One region of the Bradyrhizobium sp. 76 genome, then DNA from elsewhere that is predicted to be linked to it. Evidence: riboswitches for the same ligand, from Rfam matches in the RefSeq annotation. Region 1 holds a riboswitch; the other holds the start of a gene.

Region 1 (16,123 bases):
GGTCAGGCCAGCTCGCACGCCAGACGATCGCGACCGGACAATCCGCGCCGTAATGCGGCGTCAGCTCGGCGACGACCTTGTCGAGCAGATGGATCGACAAATGAATTGCGAGTACCGCACCGGTGGCGGCGAAGGCGGCGAGCTTCTCGCCCTCAGGCATCGCACTGGCGCGGCCCGGCGTGCGCGTCAAAACCACGGTCTGGGCAAGGCCGGGCAGCGTCAGTTCGGCCTCCAGCGCAGCTGCGGCAGCCGAGAAAGAGGGAACGCCGGGCGTCACGGTGTAAGGAATATCGAGCGCGCGCAGGCGACGCAGCTGTTCGCCCATCGCCGACCAGATCGAGAGATCGCCGGAATGCAGCCGCGCGACGTCCTTGCCCTCGGCATGCGCGGCAGCGATCTCCGCGATGATCTCATCGAGCGACATCGGCGCGGTATTGACGATGCACGCGCCGGGCGGGCAATGCGCCAGCACGCCCTCCGGCACCAGCGAGCCGGCATAGAGGCAGACCGGACAGACAGCAATCAGATCGCGTCCGCGCAATGTCAGCAAGTCGGGAGCGCCCGGCCCGGCGCCGATGAAATGCACCGTCATGCGCCGTCTCCTTCCGCAATCGCGGCGGTCGCGGTGCGATCCTGCGAGACCGTCCGCGTCGCAATCAATCGCGCGCGAGGACCAGCCGCCGCGAGCGCTGCGGCCTCCGCGACCGATCCCGTCCTGAATTTTTCCGCGACGAGTTTTGACTGCGTTGGCGTGTCGATGCCGGCCAGCATTTCGGCGGCGATCGCCTTGATCGGCACGCCGCATTCGCGCGCAAGCTGCTTCAACACCTCCGCCTCGGCTTTGTCACTCACAGTCGCGATGGCCGCGAGGCCTTCGGAGCCGCCCGCCGCCAGCAGCGCTTCTCGCAGCGAGGCCAGCGTGACATCTTTTTTGAATCCGAGTCCGGCGACTTTCATCGAACCGAACTCCATTGCACCACCGGCCGCGCTGTCTCCCAGGAGCGATAGCGGCCGAGCGGGGCGGCATGTGCAATCTCGACCCGCATCAGTTCGCCGCCGTGGCGCTGGTGCAGCTCGCCAAGCAGCGCCTCCGTCTCCAGCGTCACCGCATGCGCGACAAGCCGCGCGCCCGGCGTGAGTCGCGACCAGATGGCATCGAACATCGCAATGTCGAAGCCGCCGCCGATGAAGACGGCGGCCGGCGCTTCCAGTGCTGTGAGGGCTTCGGGCGCCTTTCCCGTGATGACTGTGATCCGATGTGCCAATCCGAACGCGGCCGCATTGCTGCGGATATTCCCAGCGCGATCCTCGCGCGCCTCGACGGCGATCGTCGTCCCGCCGCAGAGCGCCCACTCGATCGAGATCGAACCCGAGCCGGCGCCGATGTCCCAGAGACGTTCACCGGGACGCGGCGCCAGCGCCAAGAGCGCGAGCGCGCGGACCGGCCGCTTGGTGATCTGGCCGTCATGAACGAAGAGATCGTCCGACAGGCCCGAGCTGCGGGGAAGGCCTTGCGCTCCTCTCGCCTCAACGGCAACCGCGACCAGGTTTCCGGCGACGTCGCCTGCGAAGCTATCGGCGCGATGTTCGTTGATGCTTTCGCGCGGCCCGCCGAGCGCGGCGAGCGTCCAGAATGCCGAAGCGCCCCATCCGCGCTCCGTCAGCCATTTCGCGAGCTCGCCTGCGGCCTTCCCGTCACGTACGAGGCAAATGATGCGCGCACCTCGCGCCAGATGCGGCACGAGACGCTCGAATGGCGCGGCGTGAAGCCCAAGACAGACAACGGATTCGAGGCGCCAGCCCAGCCGTGCGGCGGCGAGCGAAAACGTTGACGGGGCCGAATGCGCGATCCACTCCCCGGCGTCCAGCTTCTCCGCGAGGCTTGCACCCGCGCCGTGCCAGAACGGATCGCCGGAGGCGAGCACCGCCGTCGGGCGGCCGCGACAGCCCAGCACGACATCCGCGTCGAACGGCACCGGCCACGCGCGGCCGCGGCTACCAACATCTACAAGCGCGAGATGACGCTCACCGCCAAAGACAGTTTCCGCCGTGGCCAGCGCCTTTCGGCTTGCCTCGGACAGCCCGGCAAGGCCATCTTCGCCGATACCGATGATGGTCAGCCACGGATCAGCCATGACACGCGCCCTTATTCTGGGCGGAACAGCCGACGCAAGCCTGCTTGCGGCGGAGATCGCGCGCGCAGGTATCGATGCCGTCTATTCCTATGGCGGCCGCACTCGCGCGCCCGCCGACCAGCCGCTGCCGACCCGCAACGGCGGTTTTGGTGGCGTCAGTGGACTTGCCGACTACATTCGCCGTGAAGGCATCACGCATGTGATCGATGCGACGCACCCCTTCGCGGCCGAGATGAGGCGCAACGCGGTCGCGGCATGCGCGGAAACCGGAACGCCGCTGATTGCGCTGGAGCGCGCGCCTTGGACGAGGGTATCCGCCGACAACTGGATCGAGGTCGCAGATGTCAACGCCGCGGTCGCCGCGTTGCCAGACGCGCGGGCAAACGTATTCCTCGCCATCGGCCGCCAGCACATCGCGCCATTCGCAACCAAGCCGCAGCACGTCTATACGCTGCGTTTCGTCGATCCGCCCGAAGGACCCCTGCCCTTCGCCGCAGAATTGATCGTGTCGCGTGGGCCATTCACGCTTGAGGCCGAGCTGGAGATGATGCGCAAACGCAGCATCACCCGGATCGTCGCCCGCAATTCGGGCGGCGACGGCGCGCGCGCCAAGATCGACGCTGCGCGGGTACTCGGCCTGCCGGTGATCATGATCGCACGACCGCAACTGCCGGAAAGATTGCGGGTCGAGGGCGTGGCCGAGATCATGCAATGGCTCGGTCATCGCACCTGCCTCGGCGCATAGACCCAGCGGCCGACGCGGCGTGTCTGCGAGTTGCCCACGATCACCAGCGTGCGCATGTCGGCCATTTCGGGTGTCGCTTCCTTCAGCCTGACGGTCTCGATCTTTTCATCGGCGGCGCTGATCGCGCGCGCGAAGATCACGAGGCGCTCGCCGCAGCCGGCCTCCTTCAGCACCGCAAGCGCGCGGCCAAAACCCTCCGGTCGGCTCGCCGAGCGCGGATTATACATCGCAATGGCAAAGTCGGCTTCCGCGGCGACCCGCAGGCGCTTCTCGATCACCGCCCACGGCTTGAGATTGTCCGAGAGATTGATCGCACAGAAATCATGGCCGAGCGGCGCGCCAACGCGCGCGGCAGCGGCCAGCATCGCAGTGACGCCAGGCAGCACACGGATCGGCAGCTCCAGCCATTGCGGCGCCTGTTCGAGCGCCTCGAACACGGCAGAAGCCATTGCGAAGACGCCGGGGTCGCCGGAGGACACGATAACGACTTGCCCGCCTTCGGCCGCGAGCCGCAGCGCCTCGCTTGCGCGCTGCAGCTCTTCGCGATTGTCGGAAGGATGCAAAGTGAGCCCTGCCCGCGCTGGCACGCGCGCGACATAGGGCGCGTAGCCCAGAATGTCGGTCGCGGCAGCAAGCGCAACGGAGACCTCGGGCGTCACCAGCGCATCGCTGCCCGGCCCGAGGCCCGCGATGGTCAGCGTGCCCGTCATTCGACGGCGTCCGGATGCCGGCCCTTGCCGTGCACGAGCACGATCGCGAAATAGGGGCAGTCGGCGGCATCGATCTCCGCGAGCCGCACCACGCGCTCGCCGGGCATGGTGCCGCGCTCGACCAGCCAGGCGTCGTCCAGCCGTCCGGCGGCAGCGAGCGCGCGGCGGACCTTTGCCAGATTGCGCCCGGTCTTCATGATCACGAGCGCATCGGAATCGCGCATGCGGCGCTCGAGCTCGGCCTCGGCGAGCGTGCCCATGAGCACCGTCGTCACGTCATCACCGAGCGCGATCGGCTGTCCCACGCCATTCCAGCAGCCGACCATGCCGGGAATGCCGGCGATCACCTCGATCTCGACACGGCCTTGCAGGCGCGTGTGCAGATGCATGAAGGAGCCGTAGAAGTAAGGATCGCCCTCGCAGAGCACGACGACGTCGACCGCACGCGCCAGCCGGGCCAGACGTTCCGCCCATTCGTCGTGGAAGCCGGCAAGCAGCTGGACATATTCAGGCGTGTCGAAGGCGATTTCCGTGGTGACCGGATATTCCATCGGATATTCGGTGACGTCGGCCGCCAACATGCCCTCGACAATCCGGCGCGCCTGGCCGGGCCGGCCCTTCTTGCGGAAATAGGCGACATGCCTGGCGCCACGCACCGTCCGGTCCGCGCGCACGCTCATCAAATCGGGATCACCGGGGCCGAGACCGCAGCAAATGATGCGTCCCATCGCTATTCGCTCCGGCTCGCCAGCGCGTTCACGGCGGCGACCGTGATCGCGGAACCGCCGAGGCGGCCCTCGACCGTGAGCGCCGGCACCTTCGGATCGGCCATCAGCGCAGCCTTGGATTCGGCCGCGCCGACAAAGCCGACGGGACAGCCGATGATCGCCGCGGGCCGCGGGCAGCTCCGGTCCTCCAGCATGTTGAGGAGATGAAACAACGCAGTCGGCGCGTTGCCGATCGCCACGATCGCGCCGTCGAGATGCGGCCGCCACAGCTCCAGGGCCGCAGCCGAACGGGTGTTGCGCATGGACTGCGCGAGCGCAGGAACGGTCTCGTCGCCCAGCGTGCAGATGACGGCGTTGGCGGCGGGAAGCCGCGCGCGCGTAATTCCTTCGGAGACCATGCGCGCGTCGCACAGGATCGGTGCGCCCTTCTGCAACGCCGCGCGGGCGGCGACCGCCATGCCTGATGTGAAGCGGATATGCGCTTCGAGGCCGACCATGCCGGCGGCATGGATCATCCGCACCACCACCTGCTCCTCGTCCGGCGTGAAGTGCGCAAGATCAGCTTCAGCCCGGATGGTCGCAAAGGACTGCCGGTAGATTGCTGCGCCGTCGGTCTCGTAAATGTGCGGCATCAGTGCCCTCCCATCAAGATGGAGGGATCTCTGACGATGTCGTCGCGGTTCAGCCCGCGCAGGATGGGCTCATCGCGTGTCGACCCGGCGCGCACGAGATCGAAGCCTGCGCCGGTCGCGACCAGAGTGATGGCGGCCGGACCGGAATGGGCGCAGCCCTTGGCACAGCCGGAGACGTGGAGCCGTGCGGCCGCGCCGATGTTCGGCGCCAGCGCCGCGGCAAGGCCGCGGGTATCGGCATGCGCCTCGCGACAGCGTGGCGCACCGCTGCAAGCGATGACGCGCAGCGCAGGGTCGTAGGCCTCGGTGATGAGACCGGTCGCGCTCGGCATCGCGCGCTTGCCCTCGCTCAAAACCATCCGCCATGGCGTCATGCGCAGCGCATGTCCGCAACCGGCGAACTGGTTGAGCGTCGCATGCGCCATCTGCCCGAAGGCGACGCCGACCATCGCACCTTGCGCATAGAGGCCGGGACGCGCCGCGGCCATGATCGGCGCCGGCTCGGCCTCGCCGCGCAATGCCTCCGGCAGGATTGCGCCAGTGGCAAGATGCGCCGCCATCCGCCCTCGCCCGCCTCTGGCGCCGCCTGAGGTCACGAACCAGTTGGCGAATGCGAGTGTGGTGGTCACGGCCTCGCCGCGCGCGACGGAGCGGCCGAGTTTGTCGCCATCAGCCCGCACCAACAGTCCGCCGGAACCATCGCGCTCGATCCGCACGTCCGCGGAATCGCCCGCAAGCACGCGTGAGGTGCCATCGTCGATGGCGAAGCCGAACTTGGTTGGGAGTTCGAGCGTGCTGTCGGCGAGCGCCTCCTCGAGCTCGGCGGCGAGCGATTGGGTCGCGTCGCCGGCACGCCAGAACGGCGTCACAAGGATGTTGCGACGGGATTCGGTGTCAGCGTCCGGATCGAGCAGCGCCAGTTGGGCAAGGCCCTCGAGCAGCAGCCTGTGGCTGGTCTCGTTGACGCCCCTGATCTGGAGATTGGCCCGGCTGGTCACGTCGATCAGGCCGTTGCCATGGCGTTCGGCAAGATGGGCCAGTCCGGAGATCTGGGCCGCGTCGAGCCGTCCGCCGAACGGACGCACGCGGACCACGAGCCCGTCGCCCGATTGCATCGGGCGCAGGGCGCCGGGACACCAGCCCTTGACCACGGAAGCGCTCATGACGCCTCCCGCAGCGCAGCCGCAATCGAATTGCGGCGCGTTCGCCAGAGCGAGGCCTCATGCAGGCGCGTGAAACACGTCTCCATCGCCGCGAGTGCCGCCGGATTTTCGCGGGCCATGAAGGCCCGGACCTCGTCATGTCCGAGCGTCGCATCGTAGTAGAGGTCGAACAGATGCGGCGGCACGGCGCCGGCCAGATGCGCGAAGGCGGCCATATGCTCGAGCGTTGCGGTGATCTCGGCCGCCCCGCGAAAACCGTGGCGCATCATGCCGGCGATCCAGGCCGGATTGGCCGCGCGCGCGCGGACGACACGGGAGATTTCCTCGGTCAGCGTACGCGCATGCGGCTGCTCGGGGCGCGTCGCATCGAGATGATAGAGCGATGGCCCTGCCGCACCGAGATGTGCCGCGGCGGCCGCAATGCCGGCCTCATGTGCGGCATAGTCGGCCGCGAGCAGAAGATCGGTTTCCGGCAAATCCTGCACGTGAACAAAAGCATCGGCCGATGCGAGCCGCTTCTCGATACCGGCACGATCGAGCCTGATCTCGCCATCGGCCGAAAACGCCCATGACGATGCCGAGAGCCAGGCTTCGCCGGCGGCTTCGCGCGTCTCGGGCGTGAAGGCGTCCGGGATTGCCGAGAGGCCGACGCCGTATTGTCCGGGACGCGGCGCGAACACGCGCGATGTGCGATGGCGATATGGATTTTCGTCGCCCTCGTCCTCGCGGGCCGACAGCGCCTCGGCTGCCGCCTCGAACAATTGCGCAAGACCTGAGAAGACGTCGCGAAACAGGCCCGAGACCCGCAGCGTGACGTCGATGCGGGGCCGGCCAAGCTCGGCAGGCGCGATGATGTCGTAGCCGGTGACGCGGCCGGAGGCGTGATCCCAGCGCGGTGCGAGGCCGGCCAGATGCAGCGCCATGGCAAACTCTTCGCCCGCAGTGCGCATCGTCGCCGAACCCCAGAGATCGACGACCAGGCCCTTTGGCCAGTCGCCGTGATCCTGCAGATGACGGCGCAGCAGCTCTTCCGCGAGCTTGACGCCTTGCGCGTGCGCCGACGGCGTCGGTACCGCGCGCGGATCGACGGCGAAAAGATTGCGTCCCGTGGGCAGCACATCGTGACGCCCGCGATAGGGCGAACCTGACGGCCCCGGCGCGACGCGCTGTCCTGCAAGCGCGGCCCGCAAAGCGTCGCGCTCCGCGTCGCCGCATGCGCCACGGCCGAACACGTGGAGGCCGTCACCGAACTGGCTTTCCTTGAGATCGCAGACGAAGCGGTCGATCCGCGGGATCGCTTCGGCCGGTGCGGCGGCTGCATCGAGGCCGAGATCGTCTTCGAGGCCTGCCGCGCGCGCCTCGTCACGGATCGCGGCGATCAGACGCTGGCGGCGGGCGGGATCGAGGCCATCAGCCGTCGAGTACTCGTCGAGGAGCTGTTCAAGCCTGCGCAATCCGTCCGGCACCGCCGATGCTGCGAGCTGCGGCGGCAGATGGCCGATCGTGACGGCACCCAGGCGCCGCTTGGCCTGCGCGGCCTCGCCGGGATCGTTGACGATGAAGGGATAAATGACGGGCACATCGCCAATCAGGGCTTCCGGCCAGCACGCCTGCGACAGCGCCACGGATTTTCCGGGCAGCCACTCCAGCGTGCCGTGCGCGCCCATATGCACAACGGCATCACAGCCCTGCTCGCGCAGCCAGAGATAGAACGCGACATAGGCGTGGCGCGGCGTGCGCGCGAGATCGTGATAGTCGCCATCGCGCGTAGTCGCATCGCCACGCTCCGGCTGAACCGCGATGATCGACCGGCCGCACTGAATCGCGGCGAAATGGAACGCGCCGTCGCGGCAACCGGGATCGGTCTCCGGCGCGCTCCAGGCTTGCGCGAGATCATCCTGCAAGCCTTGCGGAAGGCGCGACAGCGCAGCACGGTAGTCGGCAACGCTCCAGCTCAAGCTCTGCTTGAGCAACGTCTCGCCGAGCGCATGGACCGGCGCAACATCGAAGCCGGCCTCCGAGAGGTCGGACACCAATGCGTCGACCGACGCCAGCGCATCGAGACCCACCGCATGCGCAATCTGATGCGGACGGCCCGGATAGTTCGAGAGCACGAGCGCCATCCCCTTCTCAGCGACGGGCTTCTCCGCAAGGCGCTGCCAGGCCGCAACGCGCGCGGCAACGGCCTTCACGCGCTCCCCGTCGGGCCTGTGTGCCAGATGCGAAAATTGCAAATCGGGATCGCGCATCGCTGCCGATTTGAAGCTCACCACGCCCGCAAACAGGCGGCCGTCGACCTCGGGCAGCACCACATGCATGGCGAGGTCGCCGGGCGAGAGGCCGCGGAGCGAACTCGCCCAGTCCTCGCGGCGTGCCGTGGAGAGCGCGACCTGGAATACCGGGCAGGATGCGGCATCGAGCGGCGTCGTGCCGTCGTCGCCCATCGCCGAGAACGCCGTCGCATTGACGATCGCGGCCGGAGAATTTTGCGCGAGATATTCCCCTAGCCAATCCGCAACGCCTGGAGCCTTCAGCGAGGTGACGAACACACCATGCGCGTCGAACCCCTTCTCGCGCAATGCGGCGATCAGGGCATCGACCGGGCCAGTGTCGGCAGCGGTGAGATAGGAGCGATAGAAGGCCACGAGCGCTCGCGGCCTGCCCTCACCCGACGCCGGCGCGGCAATGACACCGCGCGCCGGATCGTAAAAGCCCATCTCGGGCATGGTCATCTCGCCGATCACGGGGCCGGCATAGAGGCCCGAAGCCAGCGCAAGCTGCGCGATCGCGGCTTGCGATGCGACGGGGCCGCCGGTGTCGCAGAGCACCTTGAGCCGCCGCAGCGTCGAGACCGGCAGGGTCGAATACGCATCCAGGCGCGTGTCGTCGCGGCCGTCGGCCGGCAGCACCGCCAGCACGATGCCGCGCTCCTTCGCCAGTTGCTGCAGGGCCCCGAGCCCATACGACCAATAGGATTCCCCGCCGATCAGACGCACGAGGATGCCGCGCGCCTGCGCAAGCGTGCGCTCGATATAGGTGTCGACCGAGAGCGGATGACGGAGTTCTGCGAGATTGACGAGTCGTAGCGACGGCAGGCTGTCGCGGCCACGGCGCCAGCCGGCCGCGAATGCGGCAAGATCGGAATCCGAATACGAGAGCACCACGAGATCGGCCGGGTCCTGGCCGATGTCCCTTGGTATCGCGGTCTCCTCGAGACCGCGGCTCTCGCGGAAGACGACGTGCATCAGATACCGAGTCCCGCCTTGATCGCGGCTTCATCAATGTTTCCGTGCTCGCCGATCACGACCAGCTTTGACCGTCTCGCACCCGCGCCCCAGGGCTTGTCGAACTGGTGCCGCACGCGCTCGCCGACCGCTTGCAGCAAGAGACGCATCGGCTTGCCCTCTACCGCGATGTAACCCTTGACGCGCAGCACATTCTGCTCGCGCGCCAGACGCTGAACGGATGCAACCAGCGCGTCGATGTCGGTGACTTCAGGAAGATCGATCACGACGGACGCAAAATCGTCGTGCTCGTGATCCTCTTCGCCGTCGTGATGCGAGGGACGCGCGGCGAGATCGTTCTCGGCGGCAGCGCCGAGACCGAGGATGAGGCGCGCGTCGATCGCGCCGTCGGTAATCGCCAGCATCGGCACGCGGCGCGACATCTCGGCGGTGATCGCCGCTTTGGCTGCTTCGAGCCCTGCCGCACCCGCAAGATCGGCCTTGGTCAGCAGCACGATGTCGGCGCAGGCGATCTGGTCCTCGAACACTTCCGACAGCGGCGTCTCATGGTCGAGATTGCCGTCCGCCGCGCGCTGCGCCTCGACCGCAATTGGGTCGGGCGCGAAACGGCCGGCAGCAACAGCTTCGGCGTCGGCAAGCGCGATCACACCATCGACCGTAATGCGCGAACGGATCTCCGGCCAGTCGAATGCCTTGAGCAGCGGCTTCGGCAGTGCCAGGCCCGAAGTCTCGATCAGGATGTGGTCGGGCCTGACCGGCCTCGACAGCAGCTTCTCCATGGTCGGAATGAAATCGTCCGCGACGGTGCAGCAGATGCAGCCATTGGCGAGCTCGATGATGTTCTCTTCCGGGCAATTCGCATCGGCGCAGGATTTCAGAATCTCGCCATCGACGCCCTCGCTGCCGAACTCGTTGACGAGCACCGCGAGCTTCTTGCCGTTAGCGTTGGCAAGCAGATGCTGGATCAGCGTGGTCTTGCCGGAGCCGAGAAAGCCCGTGACGACCGTGACGGGGACTTTTGCGAGCGAATTCATTCGGCGGCCTCCGGCACGACGGCCAAGGGGAGAATGGGGGGAATGCGGGCAAGCGATTGCTTGCGGAAGATCTCCGGGCGGCTGCGCCAGGGCACGAGGCCATCGGGTGCGGCCGCATAGGCCGCGGCGCCCGCGACCACGTCGCTCGCATGCGCATCCGAGAGGCGACCATAGACATAGGACCAGCGGCCGGGTGCGCTGAGCGCGACCGAGCAACCCTGGTTGCATGCAGACAGGCATTCGACCGGAACCACGCTGACGCCATCGGGCACGCCGGCCTCGAGGATCGCACCATGCAGGCGCTTGCCGGGCGTCGTCTCGCCCTCGCCAAGCGTCTGGCCGGCGCGGCAGGTGATGCAGACATGAAGTGTGACGGTCATCGCTTCTTCCAGAATAAACAGCGGGAAGCGAAGAGGCCCACGAACCGTTCTTGCGAAGGCCCGTTTCCCCGTCGCGGAACACCCCGTCCGCCGGTCCAAAATCGTCCACGCTGGCAGGTCTCCCGGCTTCCGGAGCAGGGTTTCCCCTTCGATCCCCGCCTTCCCGATCCCCAGGGGATCAGTGGCTTCGGGCATCTCTCCGGTCACGGTCGCGGGGGCGGCTGCATTTTGGAACCAAATCTTGCCGATTCGGACCCTATCGCATTCCCTCTTCGCCTGTCGTAGGACAGGAACCAACGCAGGGCCACCATTTGCCCCCCACCGCCTCTTGTCAAGCCGAAGGACCCCGTCCGATGACGTCAGAACCGGATACCCAGACGGGCGACCAAACCGACGCCCGTCACGCCTCGAAAATGGCGAAGAAGAAGGTCGCCCGCGACAAGATCATGGCGACCAAGAGCGGCGAAAAGGGCCTCATCATCGTCCACACCGGCGCAGGCAAGGGCAAGTCCTCCTCGGCCTTCGGAATGATCGTCCGCTGCGTCGCCCATGGCTTCCCCTGCGCGGTCGTGCAGTTCATCAAGGGCGCCTGGGATACCGGCGAGCGCCGCATGCTCACGGGCCATTTCGGCGACCTCTGCCAATTCCACGCCATGGGCGAAGGCTTTACCTGGGAGACGCAGGACCGCACCCGCGACATCGCCGCCGCCCGCGCCGGCTGGGAGAAGGCCAAAGAGCTGATCCTTGACCAGAATCTTCGCATGGTCGTGCTCGACGAGATCAACATCGCGCTGCGCTACGACTATCTCGACATCGCGGAGGTCGTCGAATTCCTCACGACGCAGAAGCCGCCGATGACGCATGTCGTGCTCACCGGACGCAACGCCAAGGACGAGCTGATCGAGATCGCCGATCTCGTCACCGAGATGACGCTGGTCAAGCATCCCTTCCGTTCCGGCATCAAGGCGCAAGCCGGCGTCGAGTTCTAAGAACTCGCGATGGCGCGCGCATTGATGATCCAGGGGGCCGGCTCGGACGTGGGCAAGTCGCTCATCGTCGCCGGTCTCGCGCGCGCCTTTGTGCGACGCGGCCTGCGCGTGCTCCCGTTCAAGCCGCAGAACATGTCGAACAATGCTGCCGTCACGGTCGACGGCGGCGAGATCGGCCGCGCCCAGGCGCTCCAGGCGCTCGCCGCCGGCGTCGAACCGCACACGGACATGAACCCGGTGCTGCTGAAGCCCGAGACGGATGTCGGCGCGCAGGTGATCGTGCAGGGAAAGCGCATCGCGACCGCGCGTGCGCGTGAATATGCGGCGATGAAGCCGTCATTGATGGGTGCGGTGCTGGAGAGCTTCGAGCGGCTGAAGGCGCGCGCCGATCTCGTGCTGGTGGAAGGCGCCGGCAGCCCGGCCGAGGTGAACCTGCGCAACGCCGACATCGCCAATATGGGTTTTGCGCGCAAGGCCGATGTGCCGGTCGTGCTGGTCGGCGACATCGACCGCGGCGGTGTCATCGCGCAACTCGTCGGCATCAAGACGGTGATCGACCCGGACGATGCCGCGATGATCCAGGGATTTGTCATCAACAAGTTTCGTGGCGATCCCACGCTGTTCGACGATGGCTACAAGCTGGTCGAAGAAAAGACCACATGGCGCGGCTTCGGCGTGCTGCCCTGGTTCGCGCGCGCCGGCGAACTGCCGGCAGAGGATGCGCTGGGCCTGAGCGATGCGCGCAAGCCGGGCCAATGCAAGATCGCCTGTCTCGCGCTGTCGCGGATTGCCAATTTCGACGATCTCGATCCGCTCAAGCTCGAGCCTGGCGTCGATCTCGTGATGGTGCGGCCGGGCGAGGCCATTCCCGGCGACGTCAGGCTCGTCATCATCCCCGGCTCGAAATCCACCCGCGGCGATCTCGCCTTTCTGCGCGCGCAAGGCTGGGACATCGATCTTCTGGCGCATTACCGCAGAGGCGGCCACGTGCTCGGCCTCTGCGGCGGCTATCAGATGCTCGGACGAAGCGTTGCCGACCCCGATGGGATCGAGGGCCCTGCGGGCGACACAGCGGGTCTCGGACTTCTGGATGTAGAGACGGAGATGAGTGCACAGAAGACGCTGACGCGTGTCGCGGCCGTGCATGCCGCGACGGATCAGCCGATCGAGGCTTATGAAATCCACATCGGCCGCACTGATGGGCCGGATCGCGCGCAGCCATTCGCAAGGCTGAACGGCGAACCGGAAGGCGCGATCTCGCGCGACGGTCGTGTGCAAGGCAGCTATCTGCACGGCCTGTTCACGTCGGACGATTTCCGCAAGGCGTTTTTGGCGAAGCTCGACATTCCCGCCGGCGACGAGCCCTATCACGCCAGGGTCGAGAGCGCGCTCGATGCCCTTGCCGATCACATCGAAGGCCATCTCGACGTCGAAGGCCTGCTCGCGCTAGCGCGCTAGAGCCTCGGCCAGGCGCGTCCATTCGGGTTCGCCGCCCGGAAGCCCGAGGCGTAGCCATGCCGGCTCTCGCGCGAACACGCGCGACCAGATATGGCGACGCGCCAGCTTCTCCTGCGCGGCAAGCGCGTCAGGCGTCGCGTAGAGACGAAACAGCTGCGTCCCGCCAATGACCGTCCAGCCTTGCGCCTGCACCATGCCATCGAGGCGACCGCAGTCACGCACGAGCCGCACGGACGTGGCCTCGGCCCAGGCATCGTCATGCAGAGCGCGGCAGCCGACCGCGATCGCCGCTCCCGAGACCGGCCAAGGTCCCGACATCGAGGCGATCCTGGCGATGTCGGACGAATTGCCGAGCGCGAAGCCGAGCCGCAGGCCGGCAAGGCCGTAAAACTTTCCGAAGGAGCGCAGGATCAGCAGCCCCGGCCGGTCCTCGGATGCAAGCGATAGCTGCGGGGCCACATCGGCAAAACTCTCGTCGACGATGAGACGGCCGACGCGCGGCAGCAGCGTCAGCAAATCCTTTGGCGGATGGCATCGGCCGTCGGGATTGTTGGGATTGACGACAATGACGAGGTCGGCGCCGACCAGCGCGTCGAGCTCCCCGACCTCCTGGACCTCCCAGCCCGCGGCCGAGAGGACCCCGGCATATTCGTTGTAGGTCGGCGCGAGGATGCGCGCGCGGCCGGGTGGTGCGAGTTGCGGCAGCAATTGAATTGCGGCCTGTGCGCCGCCAAGCGCGACAACCGCCGCGCTCGTGCGGTAAGCGTGCCGCGCCGCCCGATGCAGAGCCTCGATCTCGGCGCGCGACGGCAACGCGCTCCACGCGCGCGAACTCACCTCGCCCACGGGATAAGGCAGGCGATTGATCCCGGTCGACAGATCGATCCAGTCTTCCGCGCGACCGCCGAAGCGCTGCTGGGCCTGATCGAGATTTCCACCGTGCTCGCGCATGCGCTGTTCTTTCACGCGAAGGCCAGGATCGCAAGGAGGCCGGCGAGCAGCAGCATGGCGCGACGGTAAACCGTCAATCCCCGATCGATGTCGGCGGCAAGCGGATCGCGCGCACCTTCATTCAACCAGGGCTCGTTGGTGGTGCTGCCGTGATAGATCCGCGGACCGCTGAGCCGCACGCCGAGCGCACCCGCCATGGCGGCTTCCGGCCAGCCGGCATTGGGCGAACGATGACGGCGCGCGTCCCGCGTCATGCACGACAGCGCCTCGGATCGCCGTGGCGCCAGCAGCACGAACAGAAATCCGGTCAGCCGCGCCGGAATGAAATTGGCGACATCGTCGATGCGCGCCGCGGCCCAGCCGAAGGCTTCGTGCCGTTCGGAGCGATGGCCGATCATGGAGTCCAGCGTGTTGATCGCCTTGTAGCCCAAAATGCCGGGCAGACCGAACAGCGCGCCCCAGAACACCGGTGCGACGATGCCGTCGGACGCATTCTCGGCGAGGCTCTCGATCGCCGCGCGCGCGATGCCGGCCTCGTCGAGCGTCAGGGGATCGCGGCCAACGATGCGCGAGACCGCGTCTCGGGCGCCGGCAATGTCACCGGCCCGCATGGGATTTGCGACGGCAGCAACGTGGTCGTGCAAGGAGCGCAGCGCGACCAGCGGCCAGGCGAGGACGCCGACCAGCACGATCTGGATCCAGCCCAAGGGAAGCAAGGACTGAACTGCCCAGCCGAGCGCGACGGAGAGCGCGATCACCAGGAGCGCGCCAGCGATGCCGGCGGCGCGGCGAAATGCCGGCGGATCGGACGGCCGATTCCAGGCGCTGTCGATGGCAGAGATCAGCTGGCCCAGCCAGGTGACGGGATGGCCGATCCGCGCGAACAACCACGCCGGCCAGCCCAACAGGGCATCCACCGCCATCGCCACGACCATCGCACCGGCAAAACCCACGCACGCCTCCTGTCCCGCCCCTGTTGCGCAAACCCCAGCCGGAGCGCAAGCCCCCGGCCGGCGGATTTCGGCTTTGTCTTTGCCCAAGTTTGGTGATTAGTGCTGGCCGACAGGAGACTTCATGGCCGTCATTTTGATCACCGGCGGAGCACGGTCCGGCAAGAGCAAACGTGCGGAAACGCGCACGCGCGCCTTTCCCGGGCAGCCGGTCTATGTCGCAACGGCCGAGGCGCTCGATGCGGAAATGGAGACGCGTATTGCCATACATCGCGCGCGCCGCGGAACCGACTGGATCGAACGCGAAGTGCCGCTCGATCTCGTCGAGTCGCTGCTCGCAACTGATGGCGGCGGCGCAAGGCTGGTCGACTGCCTGACGCTGTGGCTCTCCAACCTCTTGCATGCGGAGCGCGACTGGGAGCGCGAGGTGAGCGAGCTCGCCGCCGCCCTGCTCCGCCTGAAGAGCCCCGTCGTCCTTGTCACCAATGAAGTCGGCCTCGGTATCGTGCCCGACAACGCGCTGGCGCGCAGCTTTCGCGACGCCGCCGGGATCATGAACCAGACCATCGCTGATGTCGCCGACGAGGTCGAGTTCGTCGTCGCCGGCCTGCCGATGAAACTGAAATGATGCCGCGCGCCGAGCTTCTGCGGGATCTCATCGCCGATCTCAGGATCGCGGCGTCCTTTGTCACGATCCTGCCGGTGGCATCGTCGGAGCCAGCCGGCGACGGCGCCATCGCGCGCGCGACCTGGGCGCTTCCCGTTGCGGGACTGGTGGTCGGCCTTGCCGGCGCTTTGGTTTATGCGATTTCCAGCCGGTTCGGACTGACATCGAGCCTCGCCGCCCTGCTCGCGCTGGCCGCGACGGCCCTCGTCACCGGCGCGCTGCACGAGGACGGTCTTGCCGATACTGCAGACGGGCTTGGCGGCGGCCGCACGCGCGAGCGCAAGCTCGAGATCATGCGCGACAGCCGGATCGGCACCTATGGCGTCTGCGCGCTGA
Region 2 (16,123 bases), on a different contig from region 1:
ATCGATCTTCGGCGAGGGCATTCGCCGTCAAACAAGGAGAAACGGATATCACTCCGCGCGAAATCTGGAGCCGTTTGCCTTCCGCTCCTGTCGGAAACTTCACGACTTTTCCACCACTCGCCCGCTGTCCGGTTGGGACGGCAGTGCCTTGACCGAGATGGGATCCTGCGCCGGTTTGGCTGCCGTGCCCTGAAACACAAGCGGCAGTTTGCCGTCGCACAGCAGCATTTGGTACGTCCCCAAAAACCAACAACGCTCGATTACCTCTCCCGAAGAGCGTGCCAGGGCCTGAATTTCGTATGACGTTCCGTAAGGACCGTAAAATAGATTGTTGTGATGAGACGCATCCACGCGATGGATAAATGAAAAAGTCGGGCTGTGCTTCGCGTCGAGCGTTAATGACGTCGCAATAGGACCTGATCGGACCTCGCCGGCATGCTGTCGGCCGTCGGGTCGAGAATCGAGCTTGTCGCCGGCTGTATGCGACCGCCTCCGCCGACGCCCGCCCGCATTCCGCGGCGCTGGGAACTTTGAAAGCTCCCAAGGACATCGTAAGCCCCCAAAGCGCGTGCATCTTGTTCACAAACGCGTTGGCGAAACGCTCCGGCCCATCATGGCTCGGCCCGCAACTCGCGTGCGGCGGCCACCATATTGACGAGCGCGGGACGCACCTCCTCCCACCTTCGCGTTTTCAGTCCGCAGTCGGGATTGATCCAGAGCTGCCGATCGGAAACTCGCTGCCGCGCCAACACAATCAGCTGCTTGATTTCCGCCGCTGCGGGAATGCGCGGTGAATGAATGTCATAGACGCCGGGCCCGATCTCATTTGGATATTTGTAGCTCTTGAAGGCCTCGAGCAATTCCATCTTAGAACGCGACGTCTCGATTGAAATGACGTCGGCATCCATTGCTGCGATCGCATCGATGATTTCGTTGAACTCGGAATAACACATGTGAGTATGGATCTGAGTTCCGTCGGCGACCGGGGAGGAGCAAAGGCGGAAGCTGTCCACCGCCCAATCGAGATAGTTCTTCCACTGCGATTTGCGTAGCGGCAATCCCTCCCGCAACGCAGCCTCGTCGATCTGGATCATGGTCGCTCCAGCCGCCTCAAGGTCGATGACCTCATCTCGGATCGCGAGAGCGATCTGTCGGCATGTCTCGCGCCGCGAGATGTCGTCACGGACAAACGACCAGTTCAGGATCGTCACCGGTCCGGTCAGCATAGCCTTGACGGGTTTTTTGGTCAGAGACTGCGCATAGCGCCACCATTCAACGGTCATGGGCTTCGGCCGGGAGACATCTCCGAACAGGATAGGCGGACGAACGTACCGCGAGCCATAAGACTGAACCCAGCCATGCTTGGTGAAAGCGAAGCCGAACAGCTGCTCGGCAAAGTATTGAACCATGTCATTGCGCTCGAACTCACCGTGTACGAGCACGTCCAGGCCGATATCTTCCTGCCACTTCACGGTACGGGCTGTCTCCGCTTTCAGAAGCTGCTCGTACTGCGTGTCATTCAACGTTCCCCGCGCATGAGCCGCGCGCGCATTCCGGACATCGGCCGTTTGCGGGAAGGATCCGATGGTTGTCGTTGGAAACATCGGCAATGCGAACGAGACGCGCTGGACGTCGGCACGCTGGGTGAACGCGCTGCGACGGCGAAGCATGCTATCGTCGATCGCGGCGATTCGTCCGGCGACATTCGCATTGTGGATCTCGGGCGATGTTTCGCGGGTGACGGCTGCCTCCTCCGAAAGCGCAAGTTCATCGGCCACCTCGGCAGCATGGCCGGCCAGCGCTTTGCCCAATATCGAAAGTTCCTTGATCTTCTGAACTGAGAACGCCAGCCATGTCTTCAGATTGGGATCGAGATCGGTCTCTAGCTCAATGTCGATCGGAACATGAAGCAGCGAGCAGGAAGGAGCAATCTGAACACGGTGCCTGCCCAATTTTTGGACCATAGGAGCAAGTTGGTCGAGCAGCGCCGGAAGATTGGAGCGCCACACGTTCCGACCATCAACGACGCCTAGTGAGACCACGAGATCTCTACGGGTTGTGGCGACAATTGCGTCCAACTGGTCAGGTGCCCGAACCAGATCCACATGAAGCCCGGCAACGGGCAAGGCCAAGGTTGTTTCAAGATTGTCGCCGATAGCCCCGAAATATGTGGCCAGCATTATTTTAAGGGCCGGCACAACCTTTGCGAAATGAGCATAGGCCCAGCGGACAGCCGCCCGCGATGCTTCGTCGACGTCCATCACTAGGCATGGCTCGTCCAGCTGAACCCATTCAGCACCGCGCGAGGATAGTTCGCGGAGAACATCGACATAGACTGGGAGGAGCCGATCGAGCAGCGACAGCGGATTGAATGCGGGATTTGCGCTTTTGCCAAGCTTCAGGAAAGTGACTGGGCCAACTAGGACGGGGCGCGTTTGGTAGCCGAGGCTTTTTGCCTCCTCATATTCCTCGATCGGCTTTCGAGAGGAATACTTAAAGATCTGATCCCGGTGAAATTCCGGCACCATGTAGTGGTAGTTGGTATCGAACCACTTCGTCATTTCCTGAGCGGCTACGCCAGGCCCATGCTGAGCGTGACCACCGTCCTGAGCGCCACGCGCCATGGTGAAGTAGGTCTTGAGCGACACAGGACCTTCGGTCCAGCCGTAGACGTCGGGAATGGCGCCAACCATTAGGCTGGTATCGAGCACATGGTCGTAAAACGAGAAGTCATTCGAAGGAATGACGGTCGCACCGCGGGATTTCTGCCGTGCCCAATTAGCGGCACGAAGTCCACTCCCCGCCTCGAGGAGCTCGGCTTCGCTGGAGTTTCCCGCCCAGTAGCTCTCGAGCGCGACTTTGAGTTCGCGTCGTGGGCCGATGCGTGACGTCCCCAGTGTGGCAACGGGAAGCGAAAGAAAAGACATAGCTCAGACCCCATGATTGGGGCAAAGGCCATGGCGGACGCATGCAGCGAATATCGCGTGAGCGACAGCTGCTTGGCGCACACCGGGACACCCCGCCCGTGGACGATATATTGTCGAGGCAGGTCTCCTGGCTCGCGGGTCGTCGCTGCTGTCCGGCCTTCCCGAAGCCGCATGGCTTCAGTGACTTCGTTGGACAGCGGCTCGCCGCTTACAGTTGCGGGGGCAGCGCCGGCATTGCACCGGCTTCCCTCTTAGCTCCGGATCAAACGAATCCGAAGACCACGACGGCTGGGCATTAGGCGCACGAGGATCGATCCGTCAACCTACTAAGTGTCGCCGCGATATTGCCCAAGCGATTGCGAGCTGTACCAGCTAGGGCACAACGGTCTTACTCCCGGCCTGGTAAAAACGCCTAGATCTGTGGAGCCTCCGCTTGTGAATGCGTCCGTCAACACCCGCTTGGCGTACTCGGATGAGCCAACGCGAGCAGAACGAACGCGGTGGGCGCTTCGACATCTGCGTGATCGCGACAAATCCGGTCTTTTCCGTCAGCAGCTTCTCGAACTCGCCCGCGAGGACGTTTGCGATCATCCTCGGCCGGCATCCGCTTGATCACAGCGCCATGAGGCTCCTTAGGAATTGTCAAGGCCGGATTGCTCCAGGATCAAACGGATGATCAGGCCGGACTGCCCGGACTGCCTGTGTTCGGCGGACCCCGCGACGAGCCGTGAGCTCGATCGCTCCGTGGCGTTGGTCAAGATGATCTCCTTCGGTGTGCCAAGCACTTACGTGCTGAGCGACTTTGGCCGCGCATTCGTTGTTTCCGTCGCCGCTGGCGAGTAGTGCAGCCTGGACGTTGGCCTGCGCGGCATCGCAGGAACAGTTCCGGACGTCAGGATGCGCGCTAACTTGCGAAACTGGAGTAAGCAGCGAGAGCGCGGGCGGCGGGGATCCTGTTACGACCCTAGCTCCATGCACTCGTGCATCGTGACCGTGGGCAAGCGGATGCCCAGCTTCTCGTACGTCTTCAGGATCTCCGGACCGATCTCGTCGCGCGTGGAGACCGTCTCTTCGGCTTCGAAGCGACGTAGCTTTAGATATCCTGCAAGCTGATCTTGGGATATTCGACGCCCGTCCACCTCGCCTCGGCTCGTCAGCCAACGACGATAAGCCTCAACGCGACGACCTGGAGCATCGAGGCGGCCTTGTCATTATTCGAGACAAATTTGACGGTCTCCTCTGACAGAGCCCTTCGAGGGTTTCTCGGAGTCGATCAGCGCCTTAAGCTCATAACGATGTTGATCGACCTCGATGCGCCGCACGCGGAAGGCGGCCTCCACAAGCTCGACATCTACTCCTTCGTGCGCGAAATCGAGCGGTGAAGCCTTCTGGACGCGGGCTGCTTATGTTGTCTTAGACGGGACACAGGTGTCAGGCACCGGACAGACCACAGCGCATTGCGGCGTGTCGGAATGGCCCTCGCACTCCGTACACTTTTTTGCATCGATAACGTAAATGTCGCGCTTGAGGCTGATCGCCGCGTTGGGACACTCGAACTCACATGCCCCACAAACGGTACATTGCGAAGCGACGATCTTGTAAGCCATGCCTTCCGACTCCTTAGGCGAGCGATGCCATTGGCGATCCCTTTCAAATGCCGTGCCAAGGACAGGCGCGCTCAATGATGGGCAACTTGCCCAATGGTGCTGTGCGGGGTCTGAGACCATGTTGCATCTGCGACAGCATGGGCCGCTTCAATATCAAGCCGTGCGAGCCCTCGGGCCCCTACTCCGATAGCCAGTCGCGACTCGACTGCTGCGAGCTTCCGTCGGTTTGTCTGGCATGGCAGCGCGGGGCCAAGCGACGATCGACGATTCCCGAAACCGGCGGCGCGAGTAGAAGCCGCGAGCCGACGCACGTCTACGCCGGATGTCGGCAAACCTCCGGTCACACGCCCTGACCGGAGATTTTGTCCAAGCCGCGCTCACGCCTGCAACGTTAACTCCGCGGATTGACTCGCTGGAGGCTTGCCAAAAGGGCTTTGTGCTACAATAACCTTCGGCATCGCTTCGGAGGGAAATGAAGTTCGGCCGGGAGAAGCGATTCTGGGTTTGCAAAGTGGCCGATTTAATTGCTGTCAGCCGCATGCCTGGTGCCGAGTAGGCATGGCCGCGCGGGCCAGCGCTGGTACGCTTTGCCTGGCTGTGCTCAGTCACTCCTCATGCAACTATTTTGGACGAAGTGGAACAGGGCTGAAAGATGACTGTGCAAATTGCTTCAGCGGCATGGCCTTTCCGAACAGATGGCCCTGCGCAAGGTTGAAGCCGAGTTCGGTCACAGCGATCAGGTCGGCGTGGCTCTCCACGCCTGCGGCGACGGTGCGCACACTGTACTCTTTGGCTAGATCGACGATATGGCGGCACACCGTTCGCTTCAGGGGCCCATTTCCGCAACCGGCGACGTACTGCCGGTCCACTTTTAATTTCATGAACGGGAATTTTTCGAGCCCCATCAGCTGCGGCCAATTGGCGCCGATATTGTCGATTGCAAGGCCAATGTTGTGAAAGCGAACCTCACGCGCGACCTCGATCAGGAGATCTAGGTTCTGGATCGCTTCCTCGCTCTCGATTTCGATCGTCAAGCCGCCGAAAGCGGGGTGCGACGGCATGCGCTGACAGAGATCGCGTACCGCCTGCGGGTCAATCAGGAATGCTGCCGGGAGATTGATGGAGAGATCGGTCGAAGTTTGCTGCTCCAGAAGATACTTCCAATCCTTGATCGCGCGGTCGATCACGAACTGCGACAAGTCCCTAAAATGCGGATCGTGAGCCTCCGGGATGAAATACGCTGGTGGAACAACGCCCCAGGTCGGATGCCGCATTCGCACAAGCGCCTCGGCGCCGCGGCGGCTGAGGGTACACGGGTCAAAGTTCGGCTCATACCAGAGCTCAAGCCAGCCAGCGTGTAAGGCTTCTCCGACATGGACTGCGGGACGGGGCGCCGGCTCTCTGGGCAAGAGCATGGCGACCCGATCGCGCAGCGTCTCGGCTGCAAACGGCGTCCTCAGCGGCGGCAGCATATCAAGTCCATATTCGCCCCCGACCTGCTGCACTGCCGTCATGACGATCGACTCGCGGGCGCCGAACGCCAGCACTCTGCCTGCAAATTCTTCGCGTACGAGTATCTCGAGCAATCGTCCAGGCTCGATGCGATCCGAGCCAATGCCGAGCAGGATCAGATCAGGGAAGTCCGTACAGAGTACGCGCGGCAGCTCGTCAGCAGTCCCGCATTCGCTGATCACAAACCCCATATCCTCTAGCACATCGCGTAGAAAGGCGCGCAGATGCCGCTTGCCCACGGCCACGCACGCTCGCGGCCGCACCTTACGCTGGCCGAAGATTACAGGTTTCCCTCCGACCAGTTCGGCCTGCCCATGCTCCATCGCAACCACTCCCCTTCCGTGAAGGTCCCTTAAACGAGGAGCGAAGGTCCAAACAAGCAGTGCTTGCCATTATCTTTCGATTCTTCGAGGTAAGCTTAAGATAGTGCATTAGCGTGCAAAATCTTTTCGCGATGTTGTTCAGACGATTTTGTCGGGCGCACGCGTATGATACCTGTCCCGGCTCGCGCAACTTTGTACGAGTGACGCACACGAGTGTGGGGAATCTCACCTTCGGACGCGCCGAGCTGATGCGCCCTATGCCACGGCGATGATCATGCTGCAAGATGTACTGAATCGACTCTCGTGAGTGATGATCAGCAATCACTCCTACGAAATGTTTGATCGGCATGGCCGGCCTGCCCACGCGCGAATGTGCCGTCTCGTGGATTCCCTATCTAGTCGAAGGAGATCCAACTGAGTTCGCAGCGGGTCAAGCCGCGGTCGATTCTGAGAACGGCAACAGCTTGCACTTACCTCACCTCTGTTGGTTATAGCGAGTGCGGACGTCCTATTCCCTATCGAGCTTGATAGTTTCTCTCAGTTGCGTTCTCTGTATCCTTCTGAACATGGATATCCTCAAGAGGGACTGGAGGGACTAACGTGACGGGTGTTCGTGTTGGCGCTGAAGCGCAAGGCTTGCCCCACGGGGGCACGGCTTTGCGCAAAGGCGTGCCAGGAGATGAGAACGCGATCGTAGAAGCCGTCGGAAAGCTACTTTCTGAATTAGGTGGTCTCGGACCAGAGTTCAGCCTTGAAGGCGCAAAGCAGACTGCTTTGCGCCTGATTCAGGATCCCGAAGAGGGCTTCATTTTTGTCATCGAGGAACAAGCCACCGGGCAGATTGTAGGGATCGCTGCCATCTCCGCCGTACTGGCCGTGAGAGCAGCTGGAGCGTACGGCGTGCTTCAGGAGCTATGGATTTCTCGGGACTTCCGAAGCTCTGACCGCGGTGGGCATCTGCTCGAGGCGGTACGTTCGGAGGCGAAGCGCCGAGGCTGGCAGATGATTGAGGTTGCGTTGCCCCCTGATGGCTATCCGGCCTTAGAACGGGTACGCCGTTTCTACGAGGAGAGGGGATATCGGGTTGGAGGATTGCGCGCGCGCAAGAGGCTATGACAGTACTGCGACCTCTGCTCCACACTTAAAAGCGCTCCTGGTCCTGTCACTAAAGACTTTCAAGGCAGAAAATCCTGCTGCTTGTTGCTCTCAAAACGAACGCTCCAACGCGTGCGTCGCGGCCGAGGACAATCGAGAACCTCGGCGCTGATGCGGTGCTTACTCCCACTGCGAGCGGGTTACCTCTTCGACTTTTTTGGCGGGTATCAACCATCAAATCGTTCTTCATGGTGCGGAGCGATACGATGGTCTTCTCAAGGCTCGTGGACCGCGAGCGGAAACCTGCCCGGCTAGAAGGCGCGGAGCCAGGTCGGCGGCGGCCCGTTGCGGGCGAAGCCCGACCCAGCCTTACAAACGATAGCCGAGTCGTTCTTTCGTGCTTCCCACACAATGCCGCCAGTTTGGGATCACCGCACACAAATGCGATCCATTCGTCGCCAAGTCCAATGCCTCGGCAACTGGCAAGCCAATCATCTATGGGGCTTCTTCCTGCAACTTGATTCGGTGGACCGTCGCGTAAAGGGATTCGGTACCACGCTGTCGCTCCTGCTGGCGAACGTTCAAGGAAGGTGACGAAATCAGCCATCAACACTGATTCGGTAGAGGATTCCGTAATGAGCAATGTGCCGTTTGCCGCCTCCAATACGAGGTTCGTGCAGGTCGCCCCAGCGCAGGACTTGATGCGGGCGATCGTTTCGCCGTTCGGCGCCATGACGAAGACGTGGCCGAGGGAGGCGAGCGCGACAAAGAGCCGCCCGTTTTGATCCATCGTCAGCCCGTCAGGACCGCTGGTCCCGAAGGACAAGCTGAACCGTCCCACCTTCGCAGTCCCGCCGTCACGCATCAGCGGCACGCGCCAGCTGCTGTTGTCGCGCGTCATTGCAACGAACAACACGGCCTCGTCGGCGCTGAGCACCAGCCCGCTCGGGCTTGGCCAGTTCGAAATCAGGCAATCGAGCCGGCCGGCAGGACACAGTCGGACACCCAGCCGGTCGGATCGTGCACTCCAGTTCGCCCCTGATCGGTGAAATAGATGTCGCCGTTAGTCGCGGTATGCAGGTCGTTGCAGCCTCTGAAGGACTCGCAATTGCGGTTGCCCCAGAAGCGGGCTGATAGTATCCCGCTGCGGATCGAGCTCCATGAGGCCGTTCATGTAGTCGGCCACCAGCCCCCGGCCATCAGGTGCGATCTTCAGACCAATCGGCCAGCCGTCATATTCGATTATCAGAGACCAGATCCCGTCGCGCGAAATCCGGAAAATGCGGCCGAAGGGGATATCGACGACGTAGAGATCCCCGGACTTGTCGAACGACGGCCCCTCGATGAAACAATCCACCGATGGCCTCCGCGGTTGGCATCCGGCCCATTTCGAGGAAACACCACGGCGACGAAATTCCGCGGCATCGACGAGAACACGCGGGTCTCAGCCAGCTGAGGCGGCTTGTCGAGATACATCATGACGGGCCTCCCAGCGTGCGGCGCGGCTGTCCCTCATATTTGTAGCCAAACTGCTTGGGCATCGGTCCCTTGTTACGATCCTTGCGCCTGGTCTGTTCCCAGGCGTGGGCCAGGATTCCGACCGCTCGCGACAGGCAGAAGACGCCGCGCGCCAGCGGTGGCGCGAATCCGAGCTCGCCGTAAATGACCGCGGTCGCGCCATCAATGTTCATTGGGATGAGTTTGCCCTTGCGCTGCTGCATCACCCGCTCGATCGCGCGGGCGGCCTTGGCATAGTCGCCGCTGACACTGCCCTCAGCACTTGCGTCATCCACCAGCGCCAATAGCGGTGCGGCGCGGGGGTCGACCGAATGAAACCGGTGGCCGAAGCCGGGCAGATATTTGCCGCACCTTGCAGTGAAATGGTCAATTGCGGCGGCCGCGGCCTCGCCGATCTCTAGGCCATCGCGCCTCCGCAGCACATCTTCGTAGAGTTCGACCGCCTGCTCCCCTGCTCCGCCGTGCACCTCATCGAGTGTATTGATGGCGGACGCCATCGCACCATTCAGGGGCAGCCCACAGCTCACCGCCATCTGCGCAATTGCGATGGAGGGCGCGTGCGGACCGTGGTCAACGGACGCGACCAGCGCAGCTTGCAGCAGCCGCTCCTGCGCTGGCGTCGGCAGATCGCCGCGCAACATCAGCCAGATCATGGCGGGAAAGGAAATCCGGCCGATCAAATCTTCGATTGGATAACCCCGATAGGCGATGCGACCGGGCGCGATGTCGCAGATGGAGGTTCGCCACCAACGGGCCGCTTGCTGCCGCAATTCTTCTTCGCTCATTTGCGGTTCCGCCCCTTCAACCCTGCCATTGCCGATCGCCGCAAGCCGTCGAATATCATGATATTGGTCCGTCCGCGGCTACGCGGACGGGCAGGAAATCAGCCGCCCGTTGCTTTGGCGTCCCGACGGCCCGGGTTGAGACCAGCTGCTCGACCTCCGCATACGAATAGCCGAGCCGCTGCAGCCATCGCTCGGTGTCTGCTCCGAGCGTCGCAGGTGGTGAAGGCACCGAAAACTCCTCATCCAGCCGGAAGCCCGGCCGCATGATTCGTAACGGCTGCGCACCATCTTGTTCTGGGGCCAAAGTCTCGACGAATCCGCGCTCGAGGAGCTGTGGCTGCTGCAAGATTTGGGAGACCGTCAGCACGCAGCCTGCGGGGACTCCAGCCAGATTCATTTGGGCCTCCCATTCTTCAGCGGGCTTGCAACTCAACGCCTGGTTCAACTCCGTGTTCAGCGCTGCGCGATGGACCTTGCGCATCTCGCGCTCAGCAAAGCGTGGATCCGTCTTCAGGTTCGGTCGGCCAATCAGGTCGCATAGGGCTTGGTACTGCTTCTGCTCGTTGGCGGAAATGTTCAGCGGGCCTGTTGCGGTGCGGAACGTGCCGGAGGGAGCCGCGGTGAAGTTCTCGTTGCCGATGGGCTGCGGTTCCACACCAGCGTTCAGGTGGTTGGAGACGACCCATCCCATCGCTGCAACGGTGGCTTCGAGCAGGGACACGTCAATGAACCGACCGCGGCCGCTATGCCGCTGTTCGACCAGAGCCGCGGCGATGGCAAAGGCAGCAGTGAGTCCCGCAATCGTGTCCGAGATTGGAAAGCCGGTGCGCAGGGGAGCCGAGGCCGTATCGCCAGTGACGCTCATGGCACCAGACAGACCCTGAACGATCTGGTCATAGGCCGGACGGGCGGACCATGGCCCGCTCTGCCCAAAGCCGGAGATCGCGCAGTAGACGAGACGCGGGTTGTGCCTGCTGAGCACATTAAAGCCTAGGCTAAGCCGTTCCATCACCTTCGGCCGGAAGCTTTCGAGCACCACATCGGCTTCCTTGACGAGTCGCAAGAATACCTCGCGGCCCGATTCCGACTTCAAGTCCAGCGCCACGGATTGCTTGCCGGCGTTCACCGCGACAAAAGAGAGGCCCTGCAAGCGCTCTGCCCTTTGCGGATCGGCGCCGAGGCGCCGCGCGAGGTCGCCGCCGTTCGGATTTTCGACTTTGATGACCTCCGCGCCAAGACGCGCGAGATGATAACCGCAGAACGGACCGGCCAACACGTTCGACAGGTCCAGGACGCGGATGCCGGTGAGCGGCAGAGACATCTGAAGACGCCTTCCTTTAGGTGATCCGATGGTGAGGGCTTGGCCGGCTGGCAGCTATTTCAGTTGTTGTGCGGCGCGTTCCGCAAAACGATTGGTGAAGGTTTTGTTCAAGTCGATCTTTGCGGCAGCAATTTTTGGATCAAAGTCGCTTAGGACGGCCAGCGGGACCTTGGCCGCCTCGATGTCCATCTGTCCGGTTGGCGAGAAGAGCGCTTTCGATGCGTTCATGATTTCGATATTCACCTCGCGATTGTCAGTCTTGTAACCAGGAGGAATCGTATCGACGAGCTGCTCCGTCGGCGTTGCGTTGATCCAGCGGTGAGTTTTGAGCAAGGCGTTGACCAGGCGCTGGACCGTTTCGGGATTTTTGTCGATGAAAGTCTGCTGAAGGTAGAGACACGCGGTCGGATAGGACCCGCCGAAGGCCTGCTTTGAGCCTTCGATCGTGCGCGCATCGAACAGCGCTGTCGCGTTCTTTTTGCGCGCGAGAAGCGTCGCGATGGGATCGAAATAGACCAGGGCATCGACGTTCATGGCCTCAAGCGCCACCATGCCCGGTGCGCCGCTGCCGACGGCAATGATGTTGACATCGCGTGAACCCAATCCTGACTTCTTGATGTAGTAGCGCGCCATACTCTCCGTCGATGACCCCGGCGCCGTGATCCCGAGCCTGAGCCCCTTCAGGTCGGCGCCGGATCTGACCTTGTCGGCGAGGTCGCTGCGGACACCGAGCAGGACGCCGGGAATGTCATTCAGCAGGAACACGCAGGAAATTTGCTTACCCAGCACCTGCATCTGAATGGTATGATCGTAAAAGCCGATAGTCCCGTCGACAGAGCCGCCGATCAGGGACTGCAGAGCCTTTGAGCCACCGGCCTGGAAGTTCTCGACGGTAACGTCAAGGCCTTCTTCCTTAAAGGAGCCAAGCTTCACTCCAAGTTCGACAGGCATATAGTTGAGGATTTGTGACCCCACCGCGATCTTCAATTTTGTTTTCTCGGGCTCGGTGGCATGCGCCAAAATGACCGAGAATGCGGCCAGCGCCACCACCGGCATCAATCTTATGGAAACGTGCATGCGAACCTCCATAATTGAGGGGAGAGCGTACGATCAGCTTTCGTGCGCAGGCGCCGGCCGCCAGACCAGGAGCCGCTTTTCCGCGCAGTCGACAATGGCATCGAGGACAACGACGAAGGCGGAGAGAACGATAATTCCTGCGAACACTCCGGTCGCATCGAGGACGCCTTCGGCCTGCGCAATTAAGTGCCCCAATCCTGCGGACGAGCCGAGATATTCCGCGACCACGGCTCCCATCACAGCCATGCCGACGGACACCCGCAGGCTCGACAAAATCCAGGTCGTGGCGGACGGCAGGTAGACGTGCCGTAGCAGGGACGACTTCGATGCACGCAGCAGGCGGGCATTCGCCAGCACGACCGGATTGACCTCGCGGACGCCCTGGAACGTATTGAAGAATGCGACGAATAGAACCAGCGTGACGCCGAGCGCAACCTTGGAGGTGAGGCCCAATCCGAACCAGATGACGAAAATGGGTCCAAGCAAGATCCGCGGGATGGCGTTGAACATCTTGATAAAGGGCTGAACGACTTCGGCAGCAAATGGGCTTAAGCCCAGCCAGATCCCAAGCGCTGTGCCGATCCCGATGCCAGCCAGGAACGACAGGACCGTCTCCAGCAATGTTATGCCAATATCGCCCCAAAAGTCCGCCGTCGACATCCACTCCCCGATCCTTACGACAAGTGTCGACGGTGCCGGAAAGAAGAAGGGATCGATCAGTCCGGCCCAGACGCCCAATTCCCAGATCAGGATCATGCCAAGCAGGATGGCGAACTGCGTGAGAGCGACCCTACCCCTGCGTGACATAGCTTTTCTCCACTTCGGCGCCGAGCAGCGACCAAATTTCACGATAGAGCGCGACGAATTCGTCGGTGGTCTGCAGCGCAGAAACATCGCGCGGACGAGGGAGCGTGATCCTGACGTCGGCAACCATGCGGCTGGCGGGACCGGCAGACATCACAACGACGCGGTCCGCCAGCGTGATCGCCTCATCGAGATCATGGGTGATGAAGATGAGCGAGCGCCGGTCCGCCTGCCAGAGGTCGAGCAGGATGCGGTGCATGAGTCGGCGTGTGTGAACGTCCAGCGCGGAGAACGGCTCATCCATGAGAACGATTTTGGGCTCCATGATGAGGGTTTGTGCCATCGCAACGCGCTTGCGTTGGCCGCCGGACAATTGATGCAGATAGCGCTCCTCGAATCCCTTCAATCCGACCTTGGCGAGCCAGGGCCGTGCCTGCTCGCGCGCTTTCGCGACCGACCTGCCCTGAAAGACGAGCCCGAGGCCGACATTGTCCTGGGCGGTCTTCCAGGGCAGCAGCCCTTCCTGTTGAAGCATGTAGCCGGACTGACCGTTCAGGCCCGTAAGAGACTTGCCGAAAATGCGAACGTCGCCGGCGGCGGGCTTCAGCAGTCCGGTGACAGTGTTGAGAATGGTCGATTTTCCGCAGCCGGTCGGCCCCACCACTGCAACGAATTCCGTCTCGGCCACCTGGAGGTTCATGCTTTTGACTGCCGTGAAGTCGCCGAAGCGAATCATGACGTCGTGCAAGTCCACGGCAAGTCCCGGCCGCCCCATTGTTTCGCTCCATAGAACTTGTTCTGAAACCTGGAACCGAGTAGCTCGCGTTCTCACGAGGAGTCAATCGTATTCTGGCGTGCAGGATTGTGCTCGCGCTAACTTGGGTGGACTCCTGGCGTCATTTTGACTATTGGTTCTGCAGAGCAGAACCAGAGGTAGCGATGGTAAGAACAGGGGTTGATGCGGTCGGGCGGGCACTGGCAATCCTTAAGGCATTCGACCCGGAGCGCGCCGCGATGACGCTGACGGAGATTGCGAATGCGACTGACCTCTACAAGAGCACAGTCCTTCGCCTTGCCGCATCTCTGGAGGCGGATGGCTTCCTGGTGCGGGGTACGAACCGGCTATTTCGACCCGGACCGGAGCTATGGCGCCTTGGGGCGCTCTATCAGCGCGGGCTCGACCTTGGTGACCTGATCAGACCCTCGCTCCATCGTCTGGTCGAGGCTACCGGAGAGACCGCATCCTTCTACATCGCGGAGGGCGACGAGCGCATCTGCCTTTATCGCGTCAATTCTCCGCGTTCGGTCCGGCATCACCTCGAAGAGGGTCACCGACTGCCGATTGACCGCGGCGCTGCCGGCCGTGTTCTTACCGCCTACCGCGATTCTGCATCAACTGATGGAAAGAAGGTCAGAGATCGTGGCTTCTACGTCTCGATCGGCGAGCGGGATCGTGAGGTCGCGGCCGCAGCTGTGCCTGTGATCGACGTTCATGGCCAATTGCGCGGCGCTCTCTCGGTCTCCGCCATTCGGAGTCGGTTTGATGCAGATGCTCGGAAGGCTGCGATTCTAGTTCTGAAGTCGGAGGCTAAAGCGCTGATCGGTCTGCTGCCCGCAAGCGAGCGCTGAACTACAATGGCAGCGTTCCGTTCATGACGCACAGCTCAGCGGGTGCCGCCAGGGCCTCTCCTAAGCGCAGCGTGCATTTTTCACATTGTTGAGGAGCATCGGGGCGCGAATCGGCGAGGCGTTCTTTTGCAACAAGAATTTGGTGGTGGAAGGAATGCCCTGACAACGACAGAGCGTCGTGCAGTGGTGACGCCCCTGAAGCCGTTCCTGGAGCCGTCCAAGTGATCCCGCCGCAGATCATCCTCGAGCTCGACGCCACCCACCTGTACACGGGCATCAGGAGGGAGGCTTCTTCAAAGGCTACGCTGCTGGATATATGTGCTGGTGTTCTGGAGCCGGCATCTGCTGAGGGCCAAGCTGCGGCGCGCTGACATCGATGCAAGCGCGGCCAGAACGTTGCGCAGATTGTGCGGCCGTTCGACCCATTTGGCCACCATCTTCGGCGTGGTGTTGAACTGGCGCGCGGCGGCGTGCATTGCTCAGTGCCGTTTCCACACACCGCACCATGGCCTCTCGACCTTTCGGCGCTCCTTGAGAGCTTCTGGCAGGCTCGACATCCGCCTGATACGCCGCCTATCTCAGTCCGTCATCACCCAGCTTATTCAGAGATCGAAGTGATCGATGATGATCTCGGTCGTTCAGCCGCCGGCTGCTTACACACGCCGGCTTCGAGCGAATGGTAGCGGAGGTTTGCCTTGGTAGGGTTGGTGCGGTTTGCGCCCGCGACGTCTCGCGCTTCGCTCGCAACAGTCGGGATTGGCAGCAACTCATCGAGATGTGCCGCGTGGCCGATACCGGTTCTGGTCGATCAGGAGACCATCTAAGCGCTGAGGCATGGCAACGACCGCCTGCTGCTCGGGGTAAGGGGCAGCCTCAACGAGTACGAACCGGATCTGTTGCGCCAGCGCTCGCTCTCGGCACGCTGTGAGAAGGCGCTCCGGGACGAGTTGGTTATGGCAGCGCCCGTCGGCTTCATGAAGCCCGGCGACCGTTATGAGAAAGACCCGGATCGGCGCGTCCAGGATCAAGATGGTGTTCGACCAGGTCGAGGAACTGGGCGGATCGCGACAGGCGCGTTGCTGGCGCCACGGGTCCAATCTCGATCCCGGTGAAGCAGACCAACGGGGACACGGCCCGGCGGCGACCACACTACTCCGCCATCGGCAGGCTTAAACACCGGGATATGGTAGTTCGAGCGCATTGATGTGACGCGCTCGGGGTACGCGATTGCCGTTGCCGGTCTTGAGGCCATTGCGATTGAGGGGGCGGCAATGAGATCGTCGCTGGCGATCAGCACCAGTCGGCGCGCGGTTGGATGGTGTCGGCGGAGAGCATCACGCAACTGATGCCGCCGTTCTTTAGCTCTCTTGCCGGCCGCGGTTGCAGCGGCGATCGCCCCGGGGACCGACGACACCAAGCGGCGCTTCCTCGATCACCGCGCTGAACGATGCGGAGTTGCATGCCCTACACCGGCGTATTGAGGGGCGATGGGACAACTGTTCGAAGCGCGACGCCCTGTCGGACG

Evidence for each region. Region 1 has a riboswitch for cobalamin ahead of IVB48_RS36265 (DUF1636 domain-containing protein). Riboswitches for the same ligand answer to the same signal wherever they lie in the genome.
Region 2: linked by a shared signal. The riboswitch ahead of metE (5-methyltetrahydropteroyltriglutamate--homocysteine S-methyltransferase) and the one ahead of IVB48_RS36265 (DUF1636 domain-containing protein) in region 1 are both predicted to bind cobalamin.

The regions. Positions count from the first base shown of each region.
Region 1 is NZ_JADPIS010000149.1:161,053-177,175, reverse strand. It holds gene cobM (precorrin-4 C(11)-methyltransferase) at 1-592, opposite strand, end outside; gene IVB48_RS36310 (cobalamin biosynthesis protein) at 589-957, opposite strand; gene cbiE (precorrin-6y C5,15-methyltransferase (decarboxylating) subunit CbiE) at 954-2,135, opposite strand; gene IVB48_RS36300 (cobalt-precorrin-6A reductase) at 2,134-2,880, shown strand; gene cobJ (precorrin-3B C(17)-methyltransferase) at 2,856-3,590, opposite strand; gene IVB48_RS36290 (precorrin-2 C(20)-methyltransferase) at 3,587-4,318, opposite strand; gene IVB48_RS36285 (precorrin-8X methylmutase) at 4,321-4,950, opposite strand; gene cobG (precorrin-3B synthase) at 4,950-6,113, opposite strand; gene cobN (cobaltochelatase subunit CobN) at 6,110-9,358, opposite strand; gene cobW (cobalamin biosynthesis protein CobW) at 9,358-10,392, opposite strand; gene IVB48_RS36265 (DUF1636 domain-containing protein) at 10,389-10,772, opposite strand; cobalamin riboswitch at 10,867-11,085, opposite strand; gene cobO (cob(I)yrinic acid a,c-diamide adenosyltransferase) at 11,126-11,761, shown strand; gene IVB48_RS36255 (cobyric acid synthase) at 11,771-13,219, shown strand; gene cobD (threonine-phosphate decarboxylase CobD) at 13,208-14,170, opposite strand; gene cbiB (adenosylcobinamide-phosphate synthase CbiB) at 14,182-15,123, opposite strand; gene cobU (bifunctional adenosylcobinamide kinase/adenosylcobinamide-phosphate guanylyltransferase) at 15,245-15,748, shown strand; gene cobS (adenosylcobinamide-GDP ribazoletransferase) at 15,745-16,123, shown strand, end outside.
Region 2 is NZ_JADPIS010000109.1:539,846-555,968, reverse strand. It holds gene IVB48_RS41225 (hypothetical protein) at 100-228, opposite strand; gene metE (5-methyltetrahydropteroyltriglutamate--homocysteine S-methyltransferase) at 612-2,927, opposite strand; cobalamin riboswitch at 3,027-3,226, opposite strand; gene IVB48_RS41220 (hypothetical protein) at 3,560-3,685, opposite strand; gene IVB48_RS32270 (hypothetical protein) at 4,043-4,309, shown strand; gene IVB48_RS32265 (4Fe-4S binding protein) at 4,331-4,534, opposite strand; gene IVB48_RS32260 (EAL domain-containing response regulator) at 5,155-6,369, opposite strand; gene IVB48_RS32255 (GNAT family N-acetyltransferase) at 6,970-7,485, shown strand; partial or broken gene IVB48_RS32250 (SMP-30/gluconolactonase/LRE family protein) at 8,063-8,943, opposite strand; gene IVB48_RS32245 (citryl-CoA lyase) at 8,940-9,767, opposite strand; gene IVB48_RS32240 (CoA transferase) at 9,823-11,088, opposite strand; gene IVB48_RS32235 (ABC transporter substrate-binding protein) at 11,143-12,165, opposite strand; gene IVB48_RS32230 (ABC transporter permease) at 12,199-12,972, opposite strand; gene IVB48_RS32225 (ABC transporter ATP-binding protein) at 12,956-13,744, opposite strand; gene IVB48_RS32220 (IclR family transcriptional regulator) at 13,909-14,598, shown strand; gene IVB48_RS32215 (hypothetical protein) at 14,892-15,074, opposite strand.